3 regions of the Telluria sp. ZT3P25 genome follow, and region 1 is predicted to be linked to each of the others. Evidence: predicted binding sites of a transcription regulator. Region 1 holds the regulator's gene; each other region holds the start of a gene.
The links. The regulator sigma-54, encoded in region 1, starts transcription at its own class of promoters, with help from an activator protein. The targets are predictions, from matches to a motif close to TGGCANGNAANCTGCTTT.
Positions count from the first base shown of each region.

Region 2: a site for sigma-54 is predicted at 2,695-2,712, ahead of AC56LY_RS00175 (PEP-CTERM sorting domain-containing protein). Genes of this name have one in related genera too.
Region 3: a site for sigma-54 is predicted at 2,387-2,404, ahead of AC56LY_RS06535 (urease accessory protein UreD). Genes of this name have one in related genera too.

Region 1 covers NZ_JCASIJ010000002.1:779,970-789,720, forward strand. The annotation lists gene AC56LY_RS22090 (KdsC family phosphatase) at 1-341, shown strand, start outside; gene lptC (LPS export ABC transporter periplasmic protein LptC) at 347-952, shown strand; gene lptA (lipopolysaccharide transport periplasmic protein LptA) at 998-1,546, shown strand; gene lptB (LPS export ABC transporter ATP-binding protein) at 1,543-2,298, shown strand; gene AC56LY_RS22110 (RNA polymerase factor sigma-54) at 2,313-3,800, shown strand; gene hpf (ribosome hibernation-promoting factor, HPF/YfiA family) at 3,875-4,231, shown strand; gene AC56LY_RS22120 (enoyl-CoA hydratase/isomerase family protein) at 4,330-5,406, shown strand; gene AC56LY_RS22125 (DUF5694 domain-containing protein) at 5,492-6,562, shown strand; gene AC56LY_RS22130 (SDR family oxidoreductase) at 6,732-7,496, opposite strand; gene AC56LY_RS22135 (winged helix-turn-helix transcriptional regulator) at 7,723-8,097, opposite strand; gene AC56LY_RS22140 (NADPH-dependent F420 reductase) at 8,199-8,945, shown strand; gene AC56LY_RS22145 (epoxide hydrolase family protein) at 9,082-9,751, shown strand, end outside.
Region 2 covers NZ_JCASIJ010000001.1:31,104-40,854, reverse strand. The annotation lists gene AC56LY_RS00195 (SDR family oxidoreductase) at 1-328, shown strand, start outside; gene AC56LY_RS00190 (biotin--[acetyl-CoA-carboxylase] ligase) at 325-1,089, shown strand; gene AC56LY_RS00185 (type III pantothenate kinase) at 1,086-1,823, shown strand; gene AC56LY_RS00180 (SPOR domain-containing protein) at 1,817-2,548, shown strand; gene AC56LY_RS00175 (PEP-CTERM sorting domain-containing protein) at 2,755-3,531, shown strand; gene AC56LY_RS00170 (septal ring lytic transglycosylase RlpA family protein) at 3,559-4,596, opposite strand; gene rodA (rod shape-determining protein RodA) at 4,615-5,733, opposite strand; gene mrdA (penicillin-binding protein 2) at 5,737-7,713, opposite strand; gene mreD (rod shape-determining protein MreD) at 7,738-8,256, opposite strand; gene mreC (rod shape-determining protein MreC) at 8,263-9,384, opposite strand; gene AC56LY_RS00145 (rod shape-determining protein) at 9,484-9,751, opposite strand, start outside.
Region 3 covers NZ_JCASIJ010000001.1:1,423,948-1,433,698, forward strand. The annotation lists gene AC56LY_RS06525 (SDR family oxidoreductase) at 1-662, opposite strand, end outside; gene AC56LY_RS06530 (GGDEF domain-containing protein) at 839-2,311, shown strand; gene AC56LY_RS06535 (urease accessory protein UreD) at 2,415-3,254, shown strand; gene AC56LY_RS06540 (urease subunit gamma) at 3,282-3,584, shown strand; gene AC56LY_RS06545 (urease subunit beta) at 3,597-3,935, shown strand; gene ureC (urease subunit alpha) at 3,935-5,635, shown strand; gene ureE (urease accessory protein UreE) at 5,645-6,178, shown strand; gene AC56LY_RS06560 (urease accessory protein UreF) at 6,186-6,851, shown strand; gene ureG (urease accessory protein UreG) at 6,875-7,498, shown strand; gene AC56LY_RS06570 (HupE/UreJ family protein) at 7,514-8,092, shown strand; gene AC56LY_RS06575 (SulP family inorganic anion transporter) at 8,166-9,751, shown strand, end outside.

The DNA of each region.
Region 1 (9,751 bases):
CGCGCCTGTCGCCGATCGTCGTGCGGCGCGCCGCCGACCTGGGCATCTCGCATGTCTACCAGGGCAACCACGACAAGCGCATCGGCTTTGCCAATCTGCTGGAGGCCACCGGCTTTACTGCCGACCAATGCGGCTATATCGGTGACGACGTGATCGACCTGCCGCTGTTCGCGCGCGTCGGCTTTGCCGTCGCGGTGCCGTCGGGCCATCCGGACGTGCAGCACCGCGCGCATTACGTGACGAAGAACGGTGGCGGCCGTGGCGCGGTGCGCGAGATCTGCGACCTCGTCATGCGCGCGCAGGGCACCTATGACCAGGCGCTCGCGCCGTATTTCGCCTGAGCGCCATGGCCACCATCGCCTCCAACAAACGCACCGCGCATCGCTGGAATCTGCTGGCGATGATCGTGATCGGCGTATTCTTCGCCTTCGGCAGCTTCTGGCTGCTGCAGCTGATGCAGGGGACCGAGATCGATGCGCAACTGGGCGGCCCGCCCGACGAGCCGGATTACATCGTCGAGAACTTTTCGTTTGTGCGAATGACGCCCAACGGCCAGCCGAGCTACGTGGTGTCGGGCAAGCGCCTGGCCCACATCCCGCAAGGGGACGTGTCGAACGTCGACCAGCCGCTCATGCGCGGCATCGAACCGGGCCGTCCGCCGATGACGGTGGTGGCCAAGAGCGCGCGCATCTTCCACGAAGAACACCGTGTCGAACTGTTCGGCGACGTCGATCTGCAGCGCCCCAAAACGCCCGCCAGCGAAGCGCTGCGCGTGCGCACGTCGGCCATGACCGTATTGCCCGACGAAGAAATCGTCAAGACCGACCAGCCGATCGACATGGAGCTTGGCGCGTCCACCCTCAAGGCCGTCGGCCTGGTGGCCAACAACGCGACAATGCAGATGAAATTGTCCGGCCGCGGCCGTATCGTCTATCCGCCACGCCAGCGCTGAAGGCCATCAGCCATGCGCGCGTGCTAACCCAGGACCAGCACCATCATGAAAAAACTCTTCGCTGCCGCTTTCTTTTCACTCCTTTCCTTGACCGCCATGGCCGAAAAGGCCGACTCGCTCAAGCAGGCGGCACTTGAATACGACAACGGCGACCTCGATGGCGTCGCGGGCGTTCGCACCTTTACCGGCAACGTGATCCTGACCCGCGGCACGTTGCTGGTCAAGGCCGAGCGCGCCGTGGTCAGGGATACGCCCGAAGGCTATATGAGCGTGACGCTCACCGCGGCCAACGGCAAGCCTGCCACGTTCCGGCAGAAGCGCGACGGCGGCCCGAACCTGTGGGTCGAGGGTCAGGCCGAACGCATCGAATACGATGAACGTTCGGAGCTGGTGCGCCTGTACTCGAACGCGGTCGTCAAGGAACTCGAAAACGACCGGATGACCAACCAGATGACTGGCCCGTTCATCTCGTACGACAACCGCAAGGAAGTCGTCGCCGTGCGCAATGACGTCAGCGGCGAAAGCAAGGTTGGCGGCGGACGTGGCACGCTGATCCTGGCGCCCAAGCGTACGCCGGCCGGAGGCACGCAATGACGGAGCTGAACGATCGCAGCACGCTGGTCGTCAAGGGCCTGCAGAAAAGCTATGGCAAGCGCCTGGTCGTGCGCGACGTGTCGCTCGACGTCGAATGCGGCGAGGTGGTGGGTTTGCTGGGCCCGAACGGCGCCGGCAAGACCACCTCGTTCTACATGATCGTCGGCCTGGTGCCGTCGGATGCCGGCTCGATCAGCATCAACGGCACCGACATCACCAGCCTGCCGATCCATCGCCGCGCGGTGCTCGGCCTGTCGTATCTGCCGCAGGAAGCGTCGGTGTTTCGCAAGCTGACGGTGGAAGAAAACATCCGCGCCGTGCTCGAACTGCAGAAGGTCGACGGCAAGTCGCTGACCAAAGCGCAGATCGGCGAGCGGCTCGACAACTTGCTGGCCGACCTGCAGATCGAAAAGCTGCGCGAGAACCCGGCGCTGTCGCTGTCGGGCGGCGAGCGGCGCCGCGTGGAGATCGCACGCGCACTGGCCACCAATCCGCGCTTCGTGCTGCTCGATGAACCCTTTGCCGGTGTCGACCCGATCGCCGTGATCGAGATCCAGCGCATCGTGCGCTTCCTCAAGGAGCGCAAGATCGGCGTCCTGATCACCGACCATAATGTGCGCGAGACGCTTGGCATCTGCGACCGCGCCTACATCATCAATCAGGGCGCGGTGCTCGCATCCGGCCGTCCCGACGATATCATCGCCGACGAGTCGGTGCGCCGCGTGTACCTTGGTGAACATTTCCGCATGTAAGCCATGACCAATTGATGAAACAGTCCCTTCAGCTCCGCACTTCGCAGCACCTGGCGCTCACGCCACAGCTGCAGCAATCGATCCGGTTGCTGCAGCTGTCGACGCTCGAACTGCACCAGGAGATCGAGCAGATACTGGGCGATAACCCGCTGCTCGAAAGGCTCGACGATCCGCTCGATCATTCGGTGCGCTTGCTGGCCGATGGGGCCATCAACAATGCGCCGGCATCCGGCGAGGCGCCACCGGCGCCGGGCCAGCAGGCCGAAGGTGAAGGCAGCGCGCCGGCCGAAGGCGAGGGCGCTGAAGGCGGCGCGGTCGATGGCGACCGGCCCGACAACGAGTGGAGCGAAGGCAGCGGCGCGTCGTCCGGCAGCAGTAGCAGCAGCGACGACGAAGACGGCCGCCCGCAGCTGGAGGCGTGCGCCATCACGCTGCGCGAACACCTGATGGAACAGGTGCGCGAAACGCTGCTCTCGACCCGCGATCGCGCACTGGCCGAACTGGTGATCGACGCGCTCGACGACAACGGTTACCTGGACGAGCCGCTCGACGACATCCACTCGCGGCTGCCCGAAGAACTCGAGGTCGATCTCGACGAACTGCGCTGCGCGCTGGCGATGGTGCAGAGCATGGACCCGGTGGGCGTGGGCGCGCGCAGCGCGGCCGAATGCCTGGCGCTGCAGATCCGGCGCATGCCGGGCGTGCCGATGGTCACGCGCCGCATGGCGCTGAAGATCGTCGAAGGCTACCTGACCTGGTTCGCGCAGCGCGAATACAGCAAGCTGAAAAAAGCGCTCGATTGCGACGACGAAGACCTGCGCGAAGTGCAGGCTGTGGTCCGCCAGTGCAATCCGCATCCGGGCGCCGCGTTCGCGTCGAACGTGTCGGATTACGTGGTGCCGGACGTGATCGTGCGGCGCGCGAAGAATGGCTGGGCGGTCACGCTGAACCCGGACGTGATGCCGCGCCTGCGCGTGAACAGCCTGTACGCCACGATGCTCAAGCAGGGCCGCAGCGAGAGCCAGATGGGCGCGCAGATGCAAGAGGCGAAGTGGCTCATCAAGAACATGCGCCAGCGTTTCGACACGATTCTGCGTGTGGCCGAGGCGATTGTCGAGCGCCAGCGCAACTTTTTCAGCCACGGCGCGGTTGCCATGCGGCCCCTTGTTTTGCGCGAGATAGCTGATACACTAGGTCTGCACGAGAGCACCATCTCTCGTGTCACAACCCAGAAATACATGCTGACCCCGCACGGCATGTTCGAGTTGAAGTATTTCTTCGGCAGCCACGTTGCCACCGAAGCGGGAGGCGAAGCATCCTCAACGGCAATCCGTGCGCTCATCGCACAATTGACAGGAGCAGAAGACCCTAAGAATCCATTATCCGACAGCAAGATCGCGGAAATGCTCGGGGAACAAGGCATGGTCATTGCGCGCAGGACGGTCGCAAAATACCGTGAAGCGCTCAAGATCCCCCCCGTCAGTCTCCGCAAAGCCTTGTAACAACGCCGCTCATACAGTCTGTGCCTTCAGCTCCTGTGTGGTGCAAGCGACGTGACATCTTCAAAGGAGTGTGTATGAACCTCACCATCAGTGGTCACCATCTCGAAGTAACCCCTGCCATCCGTGAATACGTTCAGAATAAGCTGGAACGCATTATTCGCCATTTCGATCAAGTCATAGATACCCACGTCTTCCTGGCCGTCGATAACCTCACTGAAAAAGAAAAAAGGCAAAAAGCTGAAATCAATGTCCAGGTGTCGGGCAAGACCCTGCACGTGGCGAGCGTCGCGCAAGACCTGTATGCCGCGATCGACATGTTGATGGATAAACTGGATCGACAAATCCTGAAGCACAAGCAGATGCTCAAAGACCATAACCGCACAGCGATCAAACGCCTGGACGTCGACGAAGCCGACGTCGCTGTCGCCTGATCGAGCGCAGGTCACCACCGCCAGGGGCGTCTTTTCGGGACGCCCTTTTTGCATCCCGCTGCCGGTAAAATACGTGTTTCCTTTCGATGGATCACGCCATGTCCGAACACGTCCTGACCCGCATCGCCAACCGCACCGGCATCATCACGCTAGACCGTCCCAAGGCGCTCAATTCGCTGTCACTGGACATGGTGCGCGCGCTGACCGCGATCCTGCTCGACTGGCAGCGTGACGCTGCCGTCGATGCGGTCGTGATCACCAGCAGCAGCGAAAAAGCACTGTGCGCGGGCGGCGATATCCGCTTCTTCCACGAGGTCGGCAACGCCTCGCCGCAAGGCGGCAGCGCACTGCTCGAGGATTTCTTCACCGAAGAATACGCGCTGAATCACCTGATCCATTTTTATCCGAAACCGTATATCGCGCTGATGGATGGCGTGGTCATGGGCGGGGGCATGGGCATCGCGCAGGGCGGCCCCGATTGCGGCCTGCGCATCGTCACCGAGCGCACCAAGATGGCGATGCCCGAGGTGAATATCGGCCTGTTCCCCGATGTCGGCGGCAGCCATTTTCTGTCGCACGCGCCGGGGCAATTGGGGATGTTCCTGGGCTTGACCGGCTTGACGATCGGCGCGGCCGACGCGCTGTATGTGGGCCTGGCCGACGTGTTCGTGCCGGGCGCCGACCTGCCGGCGTTGCAGGCGCTGATCGAGGCGACGGCAGGCGCGGATCTGCCGGCGGCGATCCGCGAGTTTGCCACGGCGCACCCCGGCGAGAGCGAATTGCAAGCCAACCGCGCGCGCATCGATGCGCACTTTGGCGCGGATTCGGTGGCGGCAATCATGGCCTCGCTCGAGGGTGACGACACGCCATTCGCGCAGAAGGCATTGAATGCAATGCGTCAGCGCTCGCCATTGATGATGTGCGTGACGCGCGAGCTGCTGCTGCGCGGCGCATCGCTCGATGTCGCCGACTGTCTGCGCCTGGAGCGCTCGCTGGTGCGCCGCAACTTCGAGCATGGCGAGGTGCTCGAAGGCGTGCGCGCGCTCGTCATCGACAAGGACAATGCGCCGCAATGGAATCCGCCATCGCTCGACCTCGTGACCGATGCGATGGTGGCGCACTTCTTTGCGCCGGTGTGGCCGGTGCATGCGCATCCGCTACGGCATCTCGCGTAAGCGTCTCCATGCATATCCGTTTGCGCGTGACTTTTCGTGCAGGCGGTGCAAACATCGTGGCTTCATGAACCGATGAGGAACCCCGATGCGCATGACCGCCTTGCTGTTGTCGATGACCTTGTGCGGCAGCGCCGCCGCCCAGGCCTGGCAGCCTGACTTCAATGCGGGCGCATTCAAGGGACCGGCCTCCGGGCCTGCCAATGAGGTGCTGGTATTGGGCTCCCCCCATCTGTCGCAATTGCCGAAAACCTTCCAGGCCGCCAGCCTGACGCTGCTGAACGAACGCCTGGCCGCATGGAAGCCGCAGGCGATTGCGATCGAGGCGGTGTCCGGGCCGCAGTGCGACTTCATGCGACGCTACCCAGTCCGCTACAAGGACTCGATCGATTCCTATTGCAGGGATACTGCACCGGCGCGGCTGGCCACAGGCCTGGATGTCGCAGCGGCGACCGAGGCTGCCGAGGCCTTGCTGGCTGCCTGGCCCGACGCGCCGACCCCGGCGCAGCGCCGTCACCTGGCAGCGCTGTTCCTCGCTGGGGGCGAGCGCGCATCGGCGCTGGTCCAGTGGCTGCGCTTGCCCGAGGTTGAGCGCCGTGCCGGTGACGGTCTGGATGCCACACTGGTCAGCGTACTCGTGAAGCTGGAAACCAGGATGGACGAAAGCCTGATGATCGGTGCACGCCTGGCGGCCCGGCTCGGTCTTGAACGCCTGTACGCAATGGACGACCATACCGCCGACAGCGCGTCTGAAGACCAGAAGGCGTTTGGCGATGCGCTGATGACGGCGTGGGATAACCCTGCCACGAAGCAGCGCGCTGCAGTGGACAAGACGCAGGAGGGGTTGCTGGCCAGTGCCGAAGGCGTGCTGGCGATGTACCGCGCCGACAATGCGCCCGGCCAGGCGGCCCTGATCTACCGCAGCGACTTCGGCGCGGCGCTTAATGAGCCGTCAGCGCAGCGCTTCGGCCGCCAGTACGTGGGTTACTGGGAAACGCGCAACCTGCGCATGGCGGCCAATATCCGGGACGTCCTGGGGTTGCGGCCCGGTCAGCGCATGCTGGTCATCGTCGGCGCGTCGCACAAGGGATATCTGGAATCGTATCTGCACCAGATGCATGATGTGCGGATTGTAGATGCGGCGTCGGTGCTGAAATAATGTGACGGTCGCAGTACCTTAAAAGCAGAACCAATCAATGAAATTAGCCAGATTATTCCTGATGGGCCGCTGACCTACGTGTACTACACCGGTGGTAAGGTAATCGGTCCGATCTGACATGACGGCGACATTCGCATCAGGGATGCTGGTGTCACCGGCATTTCTTCTGTTATGTGCGGTTGATTGATACGCCACCATCCACCAAAAGCGTCGAGCCAGTGCTGAAGCTGGAGGCATCAGAAGCGAGATAGAGTGCCGAGCGGGCGATTTCCTCTGGCCGTGCAATGCGTTTGAGGGTGTGCAAGCCTTTTACAAAAGCCAGTGCCTCAGGCGTATTGGCGGTCGCTCGACCCATCGGTGTATCGGTTCCCCCGGGGAGTAAAGCATTGGCGCGAATACCGTGCATGCCATATTCGACGGCGATGACCTGCATCAGACCGATCAGTCCTGCTTTACTGGCAGCGTATGCCCCCATTCCTGGAAAACCCACAGTGCTTCCGACAAATGTCGACGTGAAAATGATCGAACCGCCGCCTCGTTTTATCATTGCGGGCAGTTGGTACTTCGCACCGAGAAAAGAGCCCGTCAAATTTGTATCGAGCGTAGCTTGCCAGGCGTCAGCCGTTATATCGGCCACTGGGGCGGGATCCCCTGTCGTACCAGCGTTGTTGAAAGCAATGTCGAGTCCGCCAAAGCGGCTTTCTGCCATTTCAACCAATGAGCGCGCAAGGTTCTCGTCCCTGATATCCCCGGCAATGGCAACTGCCTCACCGCCATGGCGCTCGATGTCCGCGACCAGTTTGGCAAGTTCGCTGTGGCGGCGAGCGGTGACGACCAGATTCGCACCTTCGCTTGCGAATAGCTTGGCCGTTTCGTAGCCAATGCCTGAACTTGCGCCAGTGACGATTGCTACTTTCCCTGATAACTGCAGCATCGTGAATCCTTTGAAAGTATGGAGGAGATTCACAGCCTAACCAGTTAACGGGTGACGATCTATTCGTTTATTGCTTTCAAATCGAACGGCCATGAATACTGGTTCATGGACTAGATAAACCGCATAGGACTACAACGCGAGACTTGCCGTACTAGGGTTTGCAAGCGATTGAGCAGTGCGCTGCGGCTAAGTGCAGAGCATGTAAATAATGCGAAGCTGCAAGCGACTAAGCTTCCGAGCCGCCATGAATAGTTTCTCGGCGCATAAATGTCCAGTCGATCAGGCATTCAATTGATGGGCCGAGCGCGAGGCCCATTTCGCTAAGTGCATATTCGACCTTAGGTGGCACCTGCGGATAAATTTTCCGTATGACGGTCTCGTCCTTTTCCAACTCTTTCAGTTGTTGGATGAGCATCTTTTGATTGACGCCCTCCACGCGGCGCTCGAGTTCCGAAAAGCGAAGCGGCTGTTTCGCTGCAAAGAGCTGGAAGATGATGACGATCTTCCATTTGCCCTCAAGCACACGTAGCGCTTCGCCTGTTGCAGCCGCCCAGACCAGCTGCTGCTTTGAGTCCTCACATTTCCAATCACGAATCGACATGCACTTACCTTTTGGTGTGTATCCCACTTTTTGGTGGGTTCTTGTTGTTACAGAAGTTAGTCCATATTATGACACCACAGTAATCGTCAATGGGAGGGAATATGAAAATCGGTATTTTGGGAACAGGAAACATTGGTAAGACGCTTGTTGTGCGCTTGAGCCAGGCCGGGCATGAGGTGAAGGTCGCAAATTCGCGTGGCCCTGAAACGATTGATAAGGAACTTCTATCTTCAGGTGCGCTCGCTGTGACTACCGAGAACGCCCTGACGGATGTGGAGGTCGTCGTTCTGTCCATTCCACTCAATCGCATCCGAGATATTGCATCGCTGGTAGCCGGCCTTCCCGCTGAGACTGTCGTCATCGACACCTCCAACTATTATCCTTTCCGCGATGAAAAGATCGACGCCATCGAGCAGGGACAAGCGGAGAGCATGTGGGTAGCCGAGCAGCTTGGTCGCCCAATCGTCAAAGCATGGAATGCAATTGGCTCAGCGTCTCTGGCCAGGAAGTCAAAGCCGGCCGGGGCATCTGACCGGATCGCTATTCCGGTGGCCGCGGATCGAGATCACGATCGCAAGGTAGCCATGTCGCTGGTCAATGATACCGGCCTTGATGCTTTCGATGCTGGCTCGCTCGCGGACTCGTGGCGCCAACAGCCAGGCGCACCGGTGTATTGCACGGATCTTTCTTACGCTGAGATCGGCGCGGCCCTGGATGCTGCACAGCGAGACAGGCTGCCCAAACGTCGAGATCTCGGCGTTGCCGTAATGCAGGAGCGCCTTGGGGACAGCACAACGAATCCTGACGAAGAGTGGGGTGTTCGGTTGATCCGCGCCATCAACATGTAAGCGTGCAATGCGCGTTGCGCTAGGCGCAAACATTCATCCAATAAACGAGTGGGTTCGCCAGAACCTGCTTACCGAAAGGCCTCTCATGCATCGTCGGCAATTCATTTTTTCGGGTAGCGCTATCGCTGGCGTTTCCATGTTTTCTGCAACAGCGAGTGCTGCTGAGGTCTTGCGCAGTGCGGCGCCACTTCAACCGGCTACCGCGATTGCGAACGGCATTCGACCGTTCAAGATTGCGGTTCCACGTGCGCGACTGATCGATCTTCAAGCGCGCCTGGCAAAGACCCGGTGGCCGGACAAAGAAACTGTCGAAGACACCACGCAGGGACCACCACTTGCCAATATTCGCAGCTTGGTCGAACGTTGGCAGAACGGTTATGACTGGCGTTCTTGCGAAAAGCTTCTTAACAGTTCAGGGCAATACGTCATCCAGATTGATGGCATCGACATTCATTTTCTACATATCCGCTCAAAAGAGCGGAATGCCCTGCCGCTGCTTCTAACTCATGGCTGGCCGGGCTCAGTGCTGGAGTTCCGGCACGTCATTGGCCCATTGACTGATCCTGTTGCGCACGGTGGCAAGGCGGCGGATGCGTTTGACCTGATCATACCGTCACTGCCAGGTCATGGTTTTTCGGGCAAGCCTACAACGACTGGGTGGAATAACGAGCGCATCGCCAAAGCCTGGATCGTGCTAATGGAGCGATTGGGGTCCAAGCGGTGGGTTGCGCAAGGCGGTGATCGGGGCGCGCAAATTACAACCAGGCTCGGTTACATGCAACCGGAAGGGTTGATCGGCATCCACC
Region 2 (9,751 bases), on a different contig from region 1:
CGCCTACTGCGCCAGCAAGGCCGCGCTGCACAGCTATTGCGAAGCGCTGCGCGTGGAACTGCGCCCGTCAAATATTCGCGTGGTGACTATCGCCCCCGGCTACATCGATACCCCCATGACCCGCGCCAACCGCTTCCCTATGCCTTTTTTGATGCCCCCTGAACGCTTTGCCACGCGGGCTGTCGCGGCGATCGCGCGCGGTGACAGTTACCGCGTGCTGCCGTGGCAGATGGGCGTCGTCGCCAAGCTGCTGCGCCTGATGCCCAACGCCCTCTTCGACCGTCTCTTTGCGCGCGCGCCGACCAAGCCGCGCCGGGAGCAACCATGAACGCCGCCGCCATTGCCGCGCTGTCACGCGCAGGCGTCGCCGTTGAAGTCGTCGCGCAGACCGGGTCGACCAATGCCGATCTGCTCGCGCGCGCCAGCACACTTGCTGCCCCGCTGCTGCTGGTGGCCGAACATCAAAGCGCCGGCCGCGGGCGCGCGGGCCGCAGCTGGCTGTCGTCGCCCGAAGGCTCGCTGACGTTTTCGCTGGCCTGGCGCTTCGACGGCGGGCCGCAGGCGCTGCTTGGCCTGCCGCTGGCGGTGGGCGTGGCGCTGGCCGACACGCTGGGCACGCTGGGCCAGCAAGTGCAGTTGAAATGGCCGAACGATGTCCTCAAGGATGGCGACAAACTGGCCGGCATCCTGATTGAAACCCAGTCCGCCCCTGGCGGTGGCACCTGGACCGTGATCGGCATCGGACTGAACCTGTTGATGCCGGACGAGATGGAAGCGCAGCTGGGCCGCAGCGCGGCCGGCATGCCATGGCTGGCGCGCATGGACCGTGACGCGTTGCTGGCGGCGCTGCTCGACGGCCTGGCGGACTGCCTGCGCGAATTTACCGCGCGCGGGTTTGCCGCCTTCAGCGCGCGCTGGAATCTGCGCCATGCATGGCAGGGCGAGACCGTCGTCCTGCTCGACGGCGGCGTCGTGCGGCACGAAGGCCGCGCGGCCGGTGTCGACGATAGTGGGCGCTTGCTGCTCGATACCGCCGAAGGCCGCATCACCGTGATGGCCGGCGACGTCTCGCTGCGGGTGAAAGCATGATGCTGCTGATCGATGCCGGGAACACCCGTGTCAAGTGGGCGCTGGCAGACGACGGCGCGGCGCCTGGCGTCTGGTCGGCTACTGGCGCGGTAGCGCATGCCGGGCTGGATGCATTGGCGTCCGACTGGACCGGGGCCACGCGCGTGCTGGTCTCGAACGTGGCGGGACCCGTGCTGGCCGAACGCATCGCTGCCCTGCTGCCGGCGCATGCACAGGTCGAGTGGTTCGCGTCCACGCCGCAGCGCGCAGGTGTCACCAACGGCTACCGCGACCCGGCGCGGCTCGGGTGCGACCGCTTCGCCGCTGCCATCGGCGCGCGCGCGCTGGCACCCGGCCAGGACCTGATCGTGGCCACCTGCGGCACCGCGACCACGGTCGACGCGGTGCGCGCCGATGGCCACTTCATCGGCGGCATGATCCTGCCCGGGCTGGCCCTGATGGCGGCGAGCCTGGCGCGCAACACGGCGCAACTGCCGCAGGTCGATGCCGGCGCATTGCCGCCACTGTTCGGCGACAACACGCACGATGCGATCCTGTCCGGCCTGCTCTCGGCGCAGGCCGGCGCGATCGAGCGCGCGGTGGCTGGCCTGGCCGGCGCCTTCTGCATCGTCTCGGGTGGCGCCGCGCCGCATATCGCGCCAGCCCTCAAGGTTGCGCACAAGGTGGTCGATAACATCGTACTGGTCGGCCTGCATGCAGCAGCCACCGGCTCGACGGGGGATATGCGGTGCTGAAATTCGTGTTCTGGGCGCTACTGGGCGCCAACGGGGTCTTGCTGGCGTATGGCCAGGGCCTGCTCGGCCAGTCGCCAGATGCGGCGCGCGAGCCGGCGCGCCTGAAGAACCAGCTCGCGCCCGAACGCATGCAGCAGCTCACGCCAACGCAGGCCAGGCAGGCTGCGGCCAGCGTTGTACCGGCGCCGCAAGCCGAGGTGGCTACTCCTGCTCCAGAGCCTGCGCCTGTGCCTGCGCCCCCACCGGTAACCCGGAACCTGGTCGCCTGTGTGCAGGCTGGCCCGTTCAGCACGGCCGATGCGCGCCGCTTCGAGGCACGTGTCGCGCGTCTTGGCCTGGCAGCGCGCCAGTCGCGTATCGAGATCCCGTTCCAGGAAGTGACGAGCCGCCTGGTCTACCTGCCACCGAACGGCGGTCGCGAAGGCGCCCAGCGCCGCGTCGCCGAGCTCAAGGAGCGCGGCGTGACCAACTTCTTCATCATGCAAAATGACACGTCGCCATTACGGTATGCGATTTCGCTGGGCGTGTTCAAGTCGGACGGGGCGGCGCAAAAGCTCGTGGCCGACCTGCAGCGCCAGGGCGTGCGCGGTGTGCGCATTCTGCCGCGCGGGCCTCAGGTGACGCGCGCCGGCTATCAGTACCGCCAGATCGAGGCTGGCGAGCGCGATCGCCTGACTGGTATTGCCGATAACTACAACGGTGTCGAAGTCACCCGCTGCAGCTGATCCTGTTTCAAGATCAACAACGGCGCACCTGTGGGTGCGCTTTTTTTCGTCCCTACGTGTTGCGCGGACGCTGAAACCTGTCGAATTTCTTTACACCAAATTCTTTTAAGAAAATAAGATTGTTTATAATCAATGAGTTGCTTTGCTGGCACAAGTATTGCTATATACAAATTATCGTTTCTTAAATTCAAAACTAGGGGTTTGCCATGAAAAAACTGATCACCACCGCTCTGCTGACCGCACTCTGCACTATCTCCGCTGCAGCACTGGCCACGCCCATCGCGATGACGGGCGCATTTGCCTCGAGCGACATGGCAAACAACAACTACAGCGCCGTGTTCAGTGGCAAATCGTTCCTGCCGGCCGACTACACGGTCAACAGCCTGACGTACTCGTTCTCGTTCCGCGACGATGGCACCGATATGTTCACGACGTCGGCGCCAGTTTCCACTGGCAGCAACATGACGGGCTGGATGCCCCACACCTCGATCAGCTATGCACGCTACCTGACCAATTACGCGACGGTGGAGCGCACGGGCCAGCAGGAAAGCGCCGCCCTGTCGATCGGTGGCGTTGCTCTCGGCACGGGCAGCACGTCATTGCTTGAGTCGAGCACGACCGCATCGAGCCCACTTCAGGTCAAGTACGAAGGCACGGGCTGCTACTCCTACCAGTGCTACGACTTCTACACGAAGGGCTGGACCGACACCACGACCATCACCCGTGACTACACCGGCGCCTTCACCATCAGCGGGATCATCTCGAACCAGTCGATCATCGACGAACTGCTGCGCAGCGACCAGCTGACGCTGAACCTGAAAGTCGCGGGCGACCTGGTGCTGACCAATTCGCAGCTGCTGCTGGACTACACGAAAGTCGTGGCGTCTGCCGAAGTGCCGGAACCATCGAGCATCCTGCTGGCGCTCGCCGGTCTGGCCGGTCTGGGCGCCGTGCGTCGCCGCAGCAAGCGCGTGGCGGCATAACGCAGTTTCAGAAAGCCTGGCGAGGCGTCAGCGCCGCACGACGATCGGCTTCAACCCCAACGAAGCCGGCAGCGCGTCCATCGCCTCGATCGCCTCGGCGCGGGTCGGATACGGCCCGCCGTACAGGCGATTGAATGAACCCACCTTCACAACTTCGAGCGTGCCCACGTCCACGCCGGCGCGCGCGATCTGGTCGCTGATCGCTTCGGCGGTGCCGGTGCGGCCATACGCGCCAAGCTGGATGTAGTAGTCGCCCGTCGTGGCGCGCGGCGCAGGTGCCTCTTGCGCCGCTGGTGTCGCCGGCTCCACCAGGCGCACGACGGCGCCGCTGTCCGACCGCACCCGGTCTTCGAGCATCAGCGCGGCGATCTCGGGCGGCGCCGATTGCGCCTGTGATGTCGCTTCACGCCGCGCGGCGGCAATCTGCGCCGGATTGACGATCGGATCGCCCGGGAACAGGCGCTCGATCTCGACCTCGTGGCTGCCATTACCGAGCAGGCCCAGTTTCAGCGCGGCCGTGTACGACACATCGATGATGCGCGTGGAATGGAACGGGCCGCGATCGTTGATGCGGACGACCACCGACTGGCCGCTTTCCAGGCTGGTCACGCGCACGTACGACGGAATCGGCAGCGTCGGGTGTGCACCCGTCATCTTGTACATGTCGTAGAGCTCACCGGACGCGGTGCGCTGGCCATGGAATTTCTTGCCATACCAGGTGCTGATGCCGCGCTGGGTCCACCGTTCATCATTGCCCAGCGGCGTGTAGGTCTTGCCCAGCACCGTGTAGGGACGGCTGGTGAACTTGTTGAACGGTTCGGCCATGACGACCGCGTCGGGCGTTTCGAGCAGCCCGTCGGACGGATTCTCGCCCGGGCCGTCGTCCTTGTAGTAGCCGCCCCGCCCCGAATTGGCAGCCGGCAGCTTGGGCGCGGGGCCATGCTTGGCGGTGGGCTTGTGCGGCCACGGAAATGGCGACAAGCGTTTGTGTTCACCGGTACTGCTGCACGCCGTGACAAGAAAGGCAACCGCTACGACCGCCGGGATGTTTTTGCGAACGCCCATTGGCAGTCCTCCTGCTAGTTAAGTCTTCACCAGTTTACGGTGTCTTTGAATACTCATCAATATGCCGGCGCCAAGGCCGAGTGTGATAAAGGCAGTGCCGCCATAGCTCATGAAGGGCAGTGGCACCCCGACCACGGGCAGAATGCCCGCCACCATGCCCATGTTGACAAAGGCATAGGTAAAGAAAATCATCGAGATCGATCCGGCCAGCAGCCGCCCGAAGGTATTGGCTGCATTGGCCGCGATCATCAGGCCACGCCCGATCAGCAGCAGGTACACGAACAGCAGGAACAGGTTGCCGATCAGGCCGAATTCTTCCGAATACACCGAGAACACGAAGTCGGTGGTCCGCTCGGGCACGAATTCCAGGTAACCCTGGGTGCCCTTCATGTAGCCCTTGCCGCTCACGCCACCGGAGCCGATCGCGATGATCGACTGGATGATGTGGAAGCCCTTGCCCAGCGGGTCGGAGGTGGGATCGATCAGCGTCATCACCCGCTCGCGCTGGTAGTCGTGCATCATCGACCAGCCCACCGGCAGGCTGGCCAGCCCCAGTACCGACACGGCGGCGATGGCCTTCCATGACAGGCCGGCCAGGAAGATCACGTACAACCCCGATGACGCCACCAGCAGCGACGTGCCAAGGTCGGGCTGCTTCATGATGAACGCCACCGGGATCATCAGGAGCGCCCCGGCGGCCAGATAATTCTTCCAGCCCGCGACCTGGGCCCGGGTCTGGAAATACCAGGCCAGCATCAGGGGCACGCCGATCTTCATGATCTCGGACGGCTGGATGTCGATCACGCCGATGTGCAGCCAGCGCCGCGCGCCCTTCTTGATCAGGCCAAACATGGCCACCGCGATCAGCAGCGCGACCCCGATGGTATAGATCGGCACGGCCAGGCGCATCAGCGTTTGCGGCGCGATGTTCGCGGCGATCCACATCACGGCAAACGACAGCAGGAAGTTACGGATCTGGTGCTCGACCCGGTCCGGGAAGTCGGCGCCGGCCGATGACATGGTGATCATGCTGATCGTGACCAGGACTGCCAGGATCAGCGTGAGCGGCAGGTCGAACACCGTGAAATAGGGGCGCAGGCGCCGCCGCAGCGAACGCCGTTCTGGAATATGGGCCATGATTTACTCGGTTCGGGTGACGGCGGGCGCGCTGGCCGTTTGGAGCGGTGCGGTCACGGGTGCTGGCACTGGCGCGGCCTTCTTGACGGTGACGGGACGCTCGGCCTTTTTTGGTTCGGCCGGCGGCGCCGGGCGCTTGCCCAGGATGGCGTAATCGAGCACCTTGCGCGCGATCGGCGCGGCGATAGCCCCGCCAAAGCCGGCGTTTTCAACAACCATCGCCAGCGCGATGCGCGGCTGCTCGGCCGGCGCAAACACGGTAAACAGCGCATTGTCGCGGTGGCGTTCATCGATTGCGTTGGCATTGTATTTTTTGCCGCGCAAGCCAATCACCTGGGCCGTGCCGGTCTTGCCGCCGGCCGTGTACAGGGCGCCGGCAAAGGCTTTCTGGCCGGTGCCTTCGCGGATCACGCCCGCCATCGCATCCTTGATGAAGGCGATGTGCTCGGGCTTCATGGCCAGGCGCCGGGTTTCCTTCGGCACGGTCAGTGTGCGCTCGCGGGTGGCGCCGTCCTCGATCATCTTGACCAGGTGCGGCTTCATCACCACGCCGTTGTTGGCCAGAATGGCGGTAGCATGCGCCAGCTGCAGCATCGTGTAGTTGTTGAAGCCCTGGCCGATCGCGACCGAAATGGTGTCGCCGCCGACCCATTTCTGGGCCGCCGGGTTGCGCTTGAAGCGTTCGGCCTTCCACTCTTTCGAGGGCAGCACGCCGGTCTTTTCGTAATCGAGGTCGATCCCGGTCGGCTGGCCAAAGCCGAATTCGCGCATGAACTTGGAGATGTTATCGATGCCCATCTCGTTGGACAGCTGGTAGTAATAGGTATCGCACGAGTGAGCGATCGAGGTGTACATATTGACGAAGCCGTGCCCGCCCGGCTTGTCATCGTTGAAGCGGTGCCCGCCCAGCATGAAGAAGCCGGGATCGCGGATCGCATCCTGCGGCCGGCGGAATCCCATCTCGAGCGCTGCCAGCGACATGAACGGCTTGAAGGTTGACCCGGGCGGATAAGTACCCGACAGCGGCCGGTTCATCAGCGGCTTGTCGAGCGAGGTATTGAGTTCGTTCCAGCTCTGGCTGTCGATGCCGTCGACGAACAGGTTCGGATCGAACCCGGGGCGCGACACGTAGGCCAGCACGTCGCCGGTGGCCGGCTCGATCGCGACCAGCGCGCCGCGCTGGTCACCGAACGCTTCTTCGGCGATCTTCTGCAGTTCGATGTCGATCGACAGGATCAGGTTGCTGCCCGGCGTTGGTGCCGTGCGGCGCAGCGTGCGGATGGCGCGCCCACCGGCGGAGCGCTCGACCTGCTCGTAGCCGGTCTGGCCGTGCAACTGGCGCTCGTAGCGCTTCTCGACGCCTTCCTTGCCCATGTGATCGGTGCCGTTGTAGTTGGCAGCGTCGTCGCCCTCTTCCAGCGCGTCGGCTTCCTTCTGGTTGATGCGGCCGATATAGCCGATCACGTGCGAGGCCACCTCGCCCATCGGGTACTGGCGAAACAGGCGCGCCTGCACTTCGACGCCGGGAAAGCGGAAGCGCTGCGCGGTGAAGCGCGCGACTTCGTCATCGGTCAGGCGCGTGCGCAGCGGAACGCTGGCAAAGCTGCGCGACTCTTCCAGCAAGCGCTTGAAGCGGCGCCGGTCGCGCGGCTCGATCTGCACCAGCTTGGCCAGTTCGTCGATCACCGATTCCATGTTTGCCTGCAGCTTCGATGGTGTCAGTTCGAGCGTGTAGGCCGAATAGTTACGCGCCAGGACCACGCCGTTGCGGTCGACGATCAGCCCGCGATTGGGCACGATCGGCACCAGCGCGATGCGGTTGTCCTCGGCCTGGGCCGCGTACTGATCGTGGTGCAGCACCTGCAGCCACACGACGCGCGCGACCAGGAGGCCAAAGCAAATGAAGACCAGGGCGATCAGCACGGTCAGGCGCATCCGGAACTGGTGGATCTCGCGATCGCTGTCTTTGAATTCGGTCATGCGCGTATTGGTCGATTCAGGTCGTCAGATCGGACGGGTGTGGTCGCGGTCGACCGCACGGCGCTGGGGCGCCAGCAGCAGCCAGGTGATCACGGGCCACAGGATTACCGCCACCACGCTCTCAATGAACTGCAACAGGCCCGGGAAGCGGCCGGAGACGATGAAATGCACGATCAGCTGGATCGCCTGCGCCATCAGGAGCAGCGGGAACACGTGCATGGCCTGGGTGAGCGTCGGGAACCACAGCACGCGGCGGTGGATCATGATGGCGAAGTACGACAGCAGCGTGTAGGCCAGCGCGTTCTCGCCCAGGAGGCTCGCATCGTGCACGTCCATCAAGAGGCCCATGCAGAAGGCGACGCCGATGCCGACCTTGCGCGGCTGGTGAATGCCCCAGAAGACCAGCACCAGTGCGACGAAATCGGGCGCGCCGAGCCAGCGGCCCCACGGCATCAGGTTGAGCATGAAGGCGCACACCAGGCTGAACATGATGAACAGCGGGCTGACGGGCAGCAGGATGTAGTGTGGGCGGTTACCTGGCATGGTCGCTTATCGGGTTGGTGACGGTGCAGCCGGCGTCGGTGTGACTGGCGTCGGTGCAGGCTGCGCCCGGACCGCCGGCGTAGTAGCGGCGCGTGTCGTTGCAGCCGGCACGGGTGTGGTCAGCGTCGTCGGTGCGGCGCCCGGTGTGACCGGCGCAACCGGCGACTGCAAGGCGGCCGGTGCGCCGGCTGCCGGCAATGGCGAGGCAGGCAACGGCGGCGTCGGCACCGGCGCCATTGCCGGCAGCTTGCGGCGGTTGCCGGTTGGCGGCGTTTCCTGCGGCGGGCGCGCCGGCAAGGCATGGTTCGACATGATCACGAGCACCTGGCGGTTGCGGTCGATGCCGGCCAGCGGCAGGCCGACCACGCGGCCGAACGAGCCGGTCGCTTTTTCGACCTGCGTCACGCGCGCCACGGCCAGGCCGGCCGGGTACATGCCGTCCAGGCCCGACGTGACCAGCACGTCGCCGACCTGGATGTCGGCATCCTGCGCCACGAAGCGCAGATCGAGCTGGCCGGAGTGACCGCGGCCATAGACGATGCTGCGCAAACCGCTGCGCAGCACCTGCACGGGAATCGCCTGGTCCTTGTCGGTCAGGAGCGTCACTTCGGATGTGAACGGAAACACGCGCGTGACCTGGCCAACGACGCCGGCATGGTCGATCACCGGCAGGCCCGGCGTGACGTCGTCACGCGAGCCGCGGTTGATGACGATCCGGCGCGTCGACGGATCGCGCGCGTCGTACAGGATTTCGGCCATCTGCGACTGCACGGGCAGTTGCTGCTTGCCGTCCATAAGGCGTCGCAGATGGATGTTCTCGGCCATCTGGAACTGCGCCTGCTGCAGCAGGCGAGCCTGGGCCAGCTCGTGGTTCTTCAGCACCTGGACCTGCTTTTGCAGCGTGGAGACCGACGAGAAATAGACGCCCATATTGCCCACGGCATCGCGCGGCAGCATGGCGGCCATCTGCATCGGGTACAGCACGGTGGCGGCGACCGTACGCACGCCGGCAAGAAGCCCCATGCGGGCGTCGACCACCAGCAGAACGATCGCGATCAGCGCGAACACCGTCACCTTGACACGCGCGGGCGCGCCTTGTTTGAACAGCGGCGGAGGACTATATTCCATGAGCTCTGGTGGTGGTAACGCGGGAGTTCATATCAAGACGGGCAGTCGCGCGCAGCTTGTGACCGCACGCCCTGCCCGTCCTGGAAGACCACGTGCGGCTTATTCGTACGAGAAGATGGAACCGAGTTTGTCCATCCGTTCCAGCGCCATGCCCGAGCCGCGTACCACGCAGGTCAGCGGGTCTTCGGCCACCAGCACCGGCAGGCCGGTTTCTTCCATCAGCAGGCGATCCAGATCGCGCAGCAGCGCGCCGCCGCCGGTGAGCATCATGCCCTTTTCGGCGATGTCGGCGCCCAGTTCTGGCGGGGCCTGTTCCAGCGCGTTCTTCACGGCCGAGACGATCTGGTTCAGCGGGTCGGTCAGCGCT
Region 3 (9,751 bases), on a different contig from region 1:
GAGCCTTTCAGGCCCGTGACCGAGCCGGTATTGATGATCGACGCGCCACGCTTGAGGTGCGGCACGACGGCCTTGGCCATGTGGAAGTAGCCGAAGATATTGGTGCGGAAGGTTTCTTCGAACCGTTCTTCGGTGATATCGAGGATCGAATCGGCGTGCTCCTGGAATGCGGCGTTGTTGACCAGGATGTCCAGCCGGCCGAATGCCTTGAGTGTCTGCTGCACGGCGTCGTTGCAGAATGCCGGATCCTTGACGTCGCCCGCGATCGTGATGCAGCGGCGGCCTTCGGCTTCGATGCAGCGCCTGGTTTCTGCCGCATCGACGTCTTCGTTCAGGTACATGACGGCGACATCGGCGCCTTCGCGTGCGAACAGCACCGCCACCGCGCGTCCGATGCCCGAGTCGGCGCCGGTGACGATGGCGGCCATGCCTTCGAGCTTGCCGCTGCCTTTGTAGCCCTCGGCCATGAATTTCGGCTTGCTTTCCATATCGGCTTCGAGGCCCGGCTTGGCCAGGTGCTGCGCCGGCATCGGTGGCGCCGGCTGGTTGACGCCAGTCTGGACAGCGTCTTTACTGTCGGATTCGGTCTTGCCGGCGTCGCGTGCATCCTGCTCTTGCTGGATGGCGCGCTGTTTCGCTGCCACGTCGTCTTGATGTGCCATGGTGATTCTCCCGTGAGTATGGATTCGTTCAAGAGAGTATTCGGTGCACACCGTGGTACGACGGTGCGCTCCCACACACAGGACGACAATTGCTATGCTTGGCACGCCCGCTTATGGCAAACTTGCTTTGCAGCCATGCCGGCACGGTGCGGCTGGACTCAATCTGGAGAATCAACATGCATCAAGAAGACGGCGCGCGTGACGACTTTACCTGCGTCTTCGTCAATCCGGTCGGCCAGCGCCGGGCCGACTTTCAGCACGGCTGCGATGGCATGTTTGCCAACCTGCGCGTGGCCGCCGGCGCAGAGCAGGCGCGCGGCCTGCTGGTACGCGAACCTGCCGACCTGCTCGTGCTGGATCTCGAACGCTGCGATCTTGGCGTCGATCTGCCGTCGCTGGGGGCCTTGATCGGCGCGCGCGCCGGAGCGCCGGTGCTGGTGCTGTGTCCTTTCACGAACGCGCGCTGGCTGCCGGCGCTGATGGCGTTCGGGCCACTCGACTACGCGATCGGTCCGCTGCGCGCGCAGCAAACGCGCGCGCTGCTGGCCGCGCGCATGCGCACCGGCTTTGCCGTGGCAACGCCAGCTGCGCCCACGCCGATCGAAACTGAACTGCGCACGCTGCTCGCGCTGCGTACCGCCTGCCAGCAGGCGTTGGACGACGCCGACGACAGCGCCCGCTTTGCCGCGCGCCTGTGCGCAGCGCTGTCCGGCTGGCCGGGCGTCGTGCATGTGGCGCTGTTCCAGCATCGCGACGGCGACCTGCATCTCGAGGGCGAGCAGGGCGCCGCTGGCCTGCATCTGGCGGCGCTGCTCGAGCACGAGGGCAGGCTCTTGCCGTCGCCGCTGCGCCATGCGTTCCCGGGGTTGCTTGCGGCATCGACCGGCGAGCTGACGCTGGTCGATGCGCTCGACACGCTTGCTGACCCGGCGCTTGCCGCGCGCCTGGAAGCGTTTGGTGCACGCATGGTCGTCGGCGTGCCGGTCCCGGGGCAGGGGCCGGGCGGGCCCATGGGTTCCCTGTGCCTGCTGTTTAGCGACGCGCGGCCGCTCTCTCTGGCGCAGTTGCAGGCGCTGGACGCCCTGGCCGGGCTGGCCGCCCACGGCCTGCGCATGGCCGAGGCCTCGCGCGAGAACGAGGCGTTGCTGGCGCGCGTCACGCACCTGGCCTCGACCGACGCCCTGACCGATCTGGCCAACCGGCGCCATGGCGAAGCCTTGCTGGAGCAGGAGATCAAGCGCGCACGCCGCTACCGGCTGCCGCTCGCGCTGATCGCTTTCGATATCGACCGCTTCAGCCATATCAACGATACCTTCGGTCATCCGGTGGGCGACCTCGTGCTGCGCACGGTGGCCGACACGGCGCGCGCGCTGCTGCGTGCCAGCGACGTGCTGGTGCGCTCGGGCGGCGAGGAATTCCAGGTCATCGCGTCGCACACGAGCGCCATCGACGCGCTGAAGATGGCCGAGAAGCTGCGCGCGGCAATCGAACAGGTGGAAATACCCGGTTGCGACCACGTGACGATCAGCCTCGGCGTAGCCCAGCTGGGCGAGGGCGAAAGCGGCGACTCGATGGCGGTGCGTACCCACGCCGCATTGGCGCGCGCCAAACGGGCCGGCCGCAACTGCATCGAGCTGGCGATGTCCTGACGCGTTCAGGTGCAGCGCGCACCTTCGCGGTGCGCGTCGCTTGCAAAATAGTCGTCCCGCGCCACGTAAGGACGCTGGCACGCATCGTGCTGTTTCATCAAGCATGCGCGATTGCACCCCCACCGATGCACCCACCGTCTTTCCTGCCTGGCAAGCCAGCCTGGCGCTGGGTTTCGTGCGCGATGGCGATACGACGCGTCTCGTGCGCCGCACGCACTGCGGCCCGCTGCGTGTGCAGAAGGCGCTGTATCCGGAAGGCCCTGGCGCCTGCCACGTGATCGTCGTGCACCCGCCGGGTGGCGTGGTCGGGGGCGACCGGCTCGAGATCGACGTCGACGCCGGCCCCGCTTGCAACGTGCTGGCCACCAGTCCCGGCGCGGCCAAGTGGTACCGCGCGAACGGCCGCGTGTCGCAGCAGGCGGTGCGCCTGCGGGTTGGCGCGGGCGCTGCCATCGAGTGGCTGCCGCAGGAAACCATCTTCTATGACGCAGCAAGCGTCGACCTGGAACACGACGTCGATCTGGCTGCCGGCAGCATCTATATCGGCAGCGAAGTGCTGTGCTTCGGTCGCGTGGCCGCCGGCGAAGCGTTTGCGCGCGGACGGATACGCCAGCGCACGCGGATCCGCCAGGAGGGCCACCTGCTGTGGTGGGAGCAGGGCATCCTGACCCCGGACCGCATCGCCAGTCCCCTCGGCATGCGCGGCCACGCCGTGTGCGCGACCTTTCTTGCCGTCGGTCGGCCCGTGCCCCCGGCGCTGCAGGCGCGCGTGCGCGCGCTCGACCCGCAACTGGCGTCGAGCCAGGTGAAGTCGGTGTTCGTTGCGCGCTTTCTCGGCGACGACGGCGAAGCGGCGCGCGCCGTCATGGCCCAGGTGTGGGCATTGCTGCGGCCCCACCTGCTCGAGCGCCCGGCGTGCCCGCCGCGTATTTGGCGCACCTAGACTGGCTCACCTGGAACGGACCCGCCCATGGACCTGACGCCCCGCGAAAAAGACAAGCTGCTGATCTTTACTGCTGCGCTGCTGGCTGAACGCCGGCGTGCGCGCGGCCTCAAGCTGAATTATCCGGAAGCGGTGGCCCTGATCACGGCTGCCATCATGGAAGGCGCGCGCGATGGCCGCAGCGTGGCCGAGCTGATGAGCGAAGGCACGAGGATCCTCGCGCGCGCCGACGTAATGGAGGGCGTGCCCGAAATGATCCCCGATATCCAGGTCGAGGCGACGTTCCCGGACGGGACCAAGCTCGTAACCGTCCACCATCCGATCCCCTAGCCGGAGCTTATCGTGATCCCAGGCGAATACTTTCTTGACGACGGCGATATCGAACTCAACGTCGGTCGGCGCACGCTGACCGTGGTCGTGGCCAACGCGGGCGACCGGCCGGTGCAGGTCGGCTCGCACTACCACTTTTATGAAGTCAATCCGGCGCTGCAGTTCGAGCGCGAAGCGGCGCTCGGCATGCGGCTGAACATTGCGGCTGGCACGGCAGTGCGCTTCGAGCCGGGCCAGCGCCGCACGGTGGAACTGGTCGACCTGGCGGGCGAGCGGATCGTGCATGGTTTCCAGGGCCGCGTGTCCGGGCCGTTGCCCGCGGCGGTGTCTCTAACCCCAGGGGACGCATGATGGTCACGCTCAGCCGCCAGGCCTACGCCGACATGTATGGTCCGACCACGGGCGACCGGATTCGCCTGGCCGACACCGAGCTCGTGATCGAGATCGAACGCGACTTCGCGACCTACGGCGAAGAGGTCAAGTTCGGCGGCGGCAAAGTCATCCGCGACGGCATGGGCCAGTCGCAGCGCCTGCGCGAGGGCGTGATGGACACCGTCATCACCAACGCCGTCATCGTCGACCACTGGGGCATCGTCAAGGCGGATATCGGCATCAAGGATGGCCTGATTGCCGCCATCGGCAAGGCGGGCAACCCGGATATCCAGCCGAATGTCACGATGGCCATCGGCGGGGCGACCGAGATCATCGCCGGCGAAGGCATGATCGTCACGGCCGGCGGCGTCGACACGCACATCCATTTCATCTGTCCACAGCAGATCGACGAGGCGCTGTACTCGGGCATGACGACGATGCTGGGCGGCGGCACCGGGCCGGCCGTCGGCACCGCGGCGACCACCTGCACGCCGGGCGCCTGGCATATTCATTCGATGCTGCAGGCGGCCGACGCGTTCCCGATGAACCTGGGCTTTTTCGGCAAGGGCAACGTCAGCCAGCCCGGCCCGCTCGAAGAGCAGGTCCATGCCGGCGCCGTGGGCCTGAAGCTGCACGAGGACTGGGGCAGCACGCCGGCGGCGATCGACAACTGCCTGTCGGTAGCCGAACGGCTGGATGTGCAGGTGGCGCTGCACTCCGACACGCTCAACGAAGCGGGATTTCTGGAGTCGACCGTGGCGGCGTTCAAGGGCCGCACGATCCACACCTTTCACACCGAGGGCGCCGGCGGCGGGCACGCGCCGGACATCATCGCGGCCGTGGGCTACGACAACGTGCTGCCATCGTCGACCAATCCCACGCGGCCCTTCACGGTCAATACACTCGACGAGCACCTGGACATGCTGATGGTCTGCCACCACCTTGATCCGGCGATTGCCGAAGACGTGGCGTTTGCCGAGTCGCGCGTCCGGCGCGAGACGATCGCCGCCGAGGACATCCTGCACGACCTGGGGGCAATCTCGATGATGTCGTCGGACTCGCAGGCGATGGGCCGCGTGGGGGAGACGATCATGCGTACCTGGCAGACGGCGCACAAGATGAAGGTGCAGCGCGGCGCGTTGGCAGGCGACTCGTCACGCAACGACAATGCCCGCGTCAAGCGCTACATCGCCAAGTACACGATCAATCCCGCCATTACCCACGGCATCGCGCATGTCGTCGGCTCGCTGGAAGTAGGCAAGATCGCCGACATCGTGCTGTGGCGGCCGGCCTTCTTTGGCGTCAAGCCGTCGATGGTGGTCAAGGGCGGCATGATCGCGGCCAGCCTGATGGGCGACCCGAATGCATCGATCCCGACGCCGCAGCCGGTGCATTACCGGCCCATGTTCGGCGCGTTTGGCGGCGGCCTGCGCAAGTCGTTCACGTTCGTGTCGCAAAGCGCGTTCGAGGCGGGCATCGCAGGCACGCTGGGCTTGAGCAAGACGACGATCGCCGTGCGTGGCACGCGCGGCCTGCGCAAGCGCGACATGATCCACAACGGCGCCACGCCGCAGATGGAAGTCGATCCCGAAACCTATGAAGTGCGCGCCGACGGCCGCCTGCTGGTGTGCGAAGCGGCCAGCGTGCTGCCGCTGGCGCAGCGTTACTTCCTGTTCTAGAGGCCATCCATGATTTCACTGCATACCCGCATCGTTGTCGCCGACGTCGTGCACGACACGCTGCTGCTGCCGTTCGAACAACGCGAGCGCTGCCGCCAGCGCGCGCGCCTGGTCTCGGGCGAAGAGGTCGCGTTGTTCCTCGTGCGCGGCACCGTGCTGCGCGATGGCGACCTGCTGCTGGGCGAAGGCGGGCGCGTGGTGCGCGTCGAGGCCGCGCTCGAGCCGACCTATGTCGTGCGCTGCGGCGACGCGACGCTGCTGGCGCGCTGCGCTTTCCACCTGGGGAACCGCCATACGCAGACGCAGGTCGGCCCGGGCTGGCTGCGCATCCGTGTCGATCCGGTGCTGCGCGAGATGGTCGAAGGGCTGGGGGCGGACGTTGGTGAAGAGCTCGCGAAATTCGAGCCAGAGGCGGGCGCGTATGGCGGCGGTCACGGGCACCATCACGAGCAGGGGCCGGGCGGCTTGCTGGCGCCGGTGCCCCTGCGCCAGAAGATTCACCGGCCGTCGGACGGTGCGCCGGTCGAGCCGAATCTCACATGAGTGCGACATGAACGCCGCCAGCCTGCTGCACCTGCTGCAGTTTGCCAGTCCGGCCCTGCCGATTGGCGGCTACAGCTATTCACAGGGTCTCGAAGCGGCGCTGGAAGAAGGCCTGGTCACGGATGCCGATAGCGCCCGCGCGTGGATCGTGCACTACCTGCATGACGTGGTGGCGCGCTGGGATGCGCCGGTGTTGTGGCGTCTTTTGACAGCGTTCGCTGCGCGCGACGCCGAAGCGATCGCGCACTGGGGCGGGTGCTTCCTGGCGTCGCGCGACACGGCCGAACTGCGCGCTGAATCGGTCCAGATGGGCTATTCGCTGGGGCGCCTGATCGCGGAGCTGGGCGTGGCCGACACGCGCGCGCTGGGCGAGGACGTCACGCTGCCGCTGGCATTTGCCTGCGCCGTCGACGGACTGGCTATCCCGCACGAAGAAGCGCTGCTGGCGATGGTGTTCGCGTGGGTCGAGAACCAGGTACTGGTGTGCGTCAAGTCGGTGCCGCTGGGGCAGGTCGCCGGCCAGCGCCTGCTGCTGTCGCTGCGGCCCGAGATCGAGCGCGCGGTTGAGTTGGCGCGGTGTTTGCCGGACGACGAATTGTCGAACTGGGCGCCCGGCCTGTCAATGCTGTCGATGCGCCACGAAGTGCAGCATGGCCGGTTGTACCGGTCGTGATCATTCATCAAGAAGGAGCAGGCATGACAACCTCCAATCCGCTGCGGGTAGGCATCGGCGGGCCGGTAGGCTCGGGCAAGACCGCGCTGTGCGAACTGCTGTGCCGCCACATGCGCGACGATTACGACATGGCCGTGATCACCAACGACATCTACACGCGCGAAGACATGGACATCCTGCTGCGCGCCGGCGCACTCGCGCCCGAGCGCCTGATGGGCGTGGAGACGGGCGGGTGCCCGCACACGGCAATCCGCGAAGACGCGTCGATCAACCTGGAAGCCATCGCGCGTTTGCAGGCTGACTTTCCCGACCTGGAACTGGTGCTGGTCGAATCGGGCGGCGACAACCTGGCCGCGACCTTCAGTCCGGAGCTGTCCGACCTGACGCTGTACGTGATCGATGTCGCCGGCGGCGAGAAGATCCCTCGCAAGGGCGGCCCGGGCATCACGCGCTCGGACCTCCTGATCATCAACAAGACCGACCTGGCGCCGCATGTGGGGGCGGACCTGGCGGTGATGGCAAGCGACGCACGCCGCCAGCGCGGCGAGCGGCCATTCGTGTTTACCAATCTGCGCACGGGCGAGGGCGTGCAGGACGTGGTCGCGTTCATCCGCGAACAGGGCCTGCTCGACGCAGTCCACCAATAAGACAAGGAGACGATCATGATGAAACAGTTGATTTCGCTGCGCCACGCAACCCGCAATCACCTGGTGCGCGCGGGCGTGGCCGTCATCGCTCTGACACTGGCGCTGCCGGCGGCCGCGCATCCCGGTCACGCGCCTGACAGCGGCTTCGTGGCCGGCCTGCTGCACCCGGTAACGGGCGTCGACCATTTGCTGGCGTTGCTCGCGGTCGGCCTCTGGAGCCGCCAGCAGCATGGCTACCTGCTCGCACCGACGTTCCTCCTGATGATGGCGCTGGGCGCGGCCAGCACTGGCGGCGTCGCGTTGCCGGCGCTTGAACTGTCCATTGCCGCCACGGTGCTGCTGCTGGGCGTGCTGGCGGCATGCGCGCCGCGTCTGCAGCAGTCGCAACTGGCCGTGCTCACTGTCGGCGCCTGCGCCTTCGTGCATGGCCTCGCGCACGGCAATGAACTGACCGGCATGGCCAGCGGCGCCGGCTTTCTCCTGGCCAGCGCCGGGCTGATGCTGCTCGGCGCCATCCCGGGCGAGCGCCTGCGCCGGCCCCTGGCTGCGGCCATCGGCGCGGCGGGCATCTGGCTCGTGGCGCTGGCCGGCTGATGCCCGGCCGGTACGGGTAATTATGCTACGCTAGCGCTCTTTTTACCGTCGGCCGTCCCGGCCAGGACTTTCCATGCTTGAGTGGTTGCGCCCCTACCGGCGCGCCGCGCTGCCGGGCGATATCAGCGCCGGCATCGTGGTAGCGATGATGATGATCCCGCAGGGCATGGCCTACGCTCTGGTGGCGGGCCTGCCGCCGGCGGTCGGCATCTACGCCAGCATCGTCCCGCCCTTGCTGTACGCGCTGTTCGGCACCAGCAGCACGCAATCGGTCGGACCGATGGCGATCATTTCCCTGATGACGGCGTCAACGCTGGCGCCCTTGGCCACGCCCGGCACGGCGCTGTATGGCGTGCTGGCGGCGCAACTGGCGCTGTTATCCGGCGTGGTGCTGCTGCTATGCGGCCTGCTGCGCATCGGCTTTCTCGCCAATTTCTTTTCGCGGCCAGTGATGAGCGGATTCACCATCGGCTCGGCGATCATGATCGCCTGGGGCCAGTTGCGCACGCTGGTAGGTGGCCCCATCGAGCTCGGCATGCGGCCGCACTGGCCGAGCATCCTGCTGGGTGTGGGCTCGCTTGTGCTACTGCTGGCCGCGCGCAGCCACCTGGCGCCGCTGCTGCGCCGGCTGCGCGTGCCCGCAGCGGCGGCCGACGTCGGGTCCAAGCTGGCGCCGATCGCCGTCGTGCTGGGCGCAATGGCGCTCGTGCAGCAGCTGGGTCTCGCACAGATGGGCGTGGCCACCACGGGCGCCGTGCCGACCGGCTTGCCGGGCCTGAACCTGGCGACGTCGTCGCAGCACTGGCAAGCCTTGCTGCAACCGGCGCTCCTGATCGGCTTCATGGTGTTCCTGATCAGCATGTCGGGCGCGCAGGCGCTGGCGCTCAAGCGCGGTGGCGAGAAGCTGGTCAGCAACCGCGAACTGGTCGGCCTTGGCGCCGCCAACGTCGGCAGCGCGCTGACCGGCGGTTTCCCCGTCACCGGCAGCCTGTCGCGATCGGCCGTCAATTTCGCGGCCGGCGCCAACACGCAACTGGCCAGCATGATCACGGCTGGCCTGCTGGCGCTGGCGCTCGTGCTGCCCACTGGCTGGCTCGCACTGCTGCCGCTGCCGACGCTGGCCGCGACGATCATCGTGGCCGTGCTCGGGATGCTCGACCTGTCGACGCTGCGTACCGCCTGGCGCTACGACCGCGCCGATGCGCTGGCGCTGCTGGCCACCGCCGGCGGGGTACTGGTGCTGGGCGTCGAAGCGGGGGTACTGGTGGGCGTGGCGCTGTCGATGGTGGTGTTGATCTGGCGCGCCAGCCGGCCGCACATCGCGGTGCTGGGCCGCATCCATGGCACCGAACACTTCCGCAACGTCGACCGCTACTCGGCCGAAACGACACCAGGGCTGCTGATGCTGCGCGTCGATGCGGGCCTGTTCTTCGGTAATGTGGATGCAGTCAACGAGCGCATCGATGAAGAACTCGTCGCGCATGGGGGCACGCGCCATCTGGTGCTGGTGCTGTCGGCCGTGAATGCGATCGACACGTCGGCGCTGTTCGGCCTCGAAGAGTTGAACAGCTCGCTGAACCAGCGCGGCGTGCTGATGCACCTGGCCGAAGTGAAGGGGCCGGTCATGGACCGGCTCAAGGAAAGCGATCTTCTGAGTAA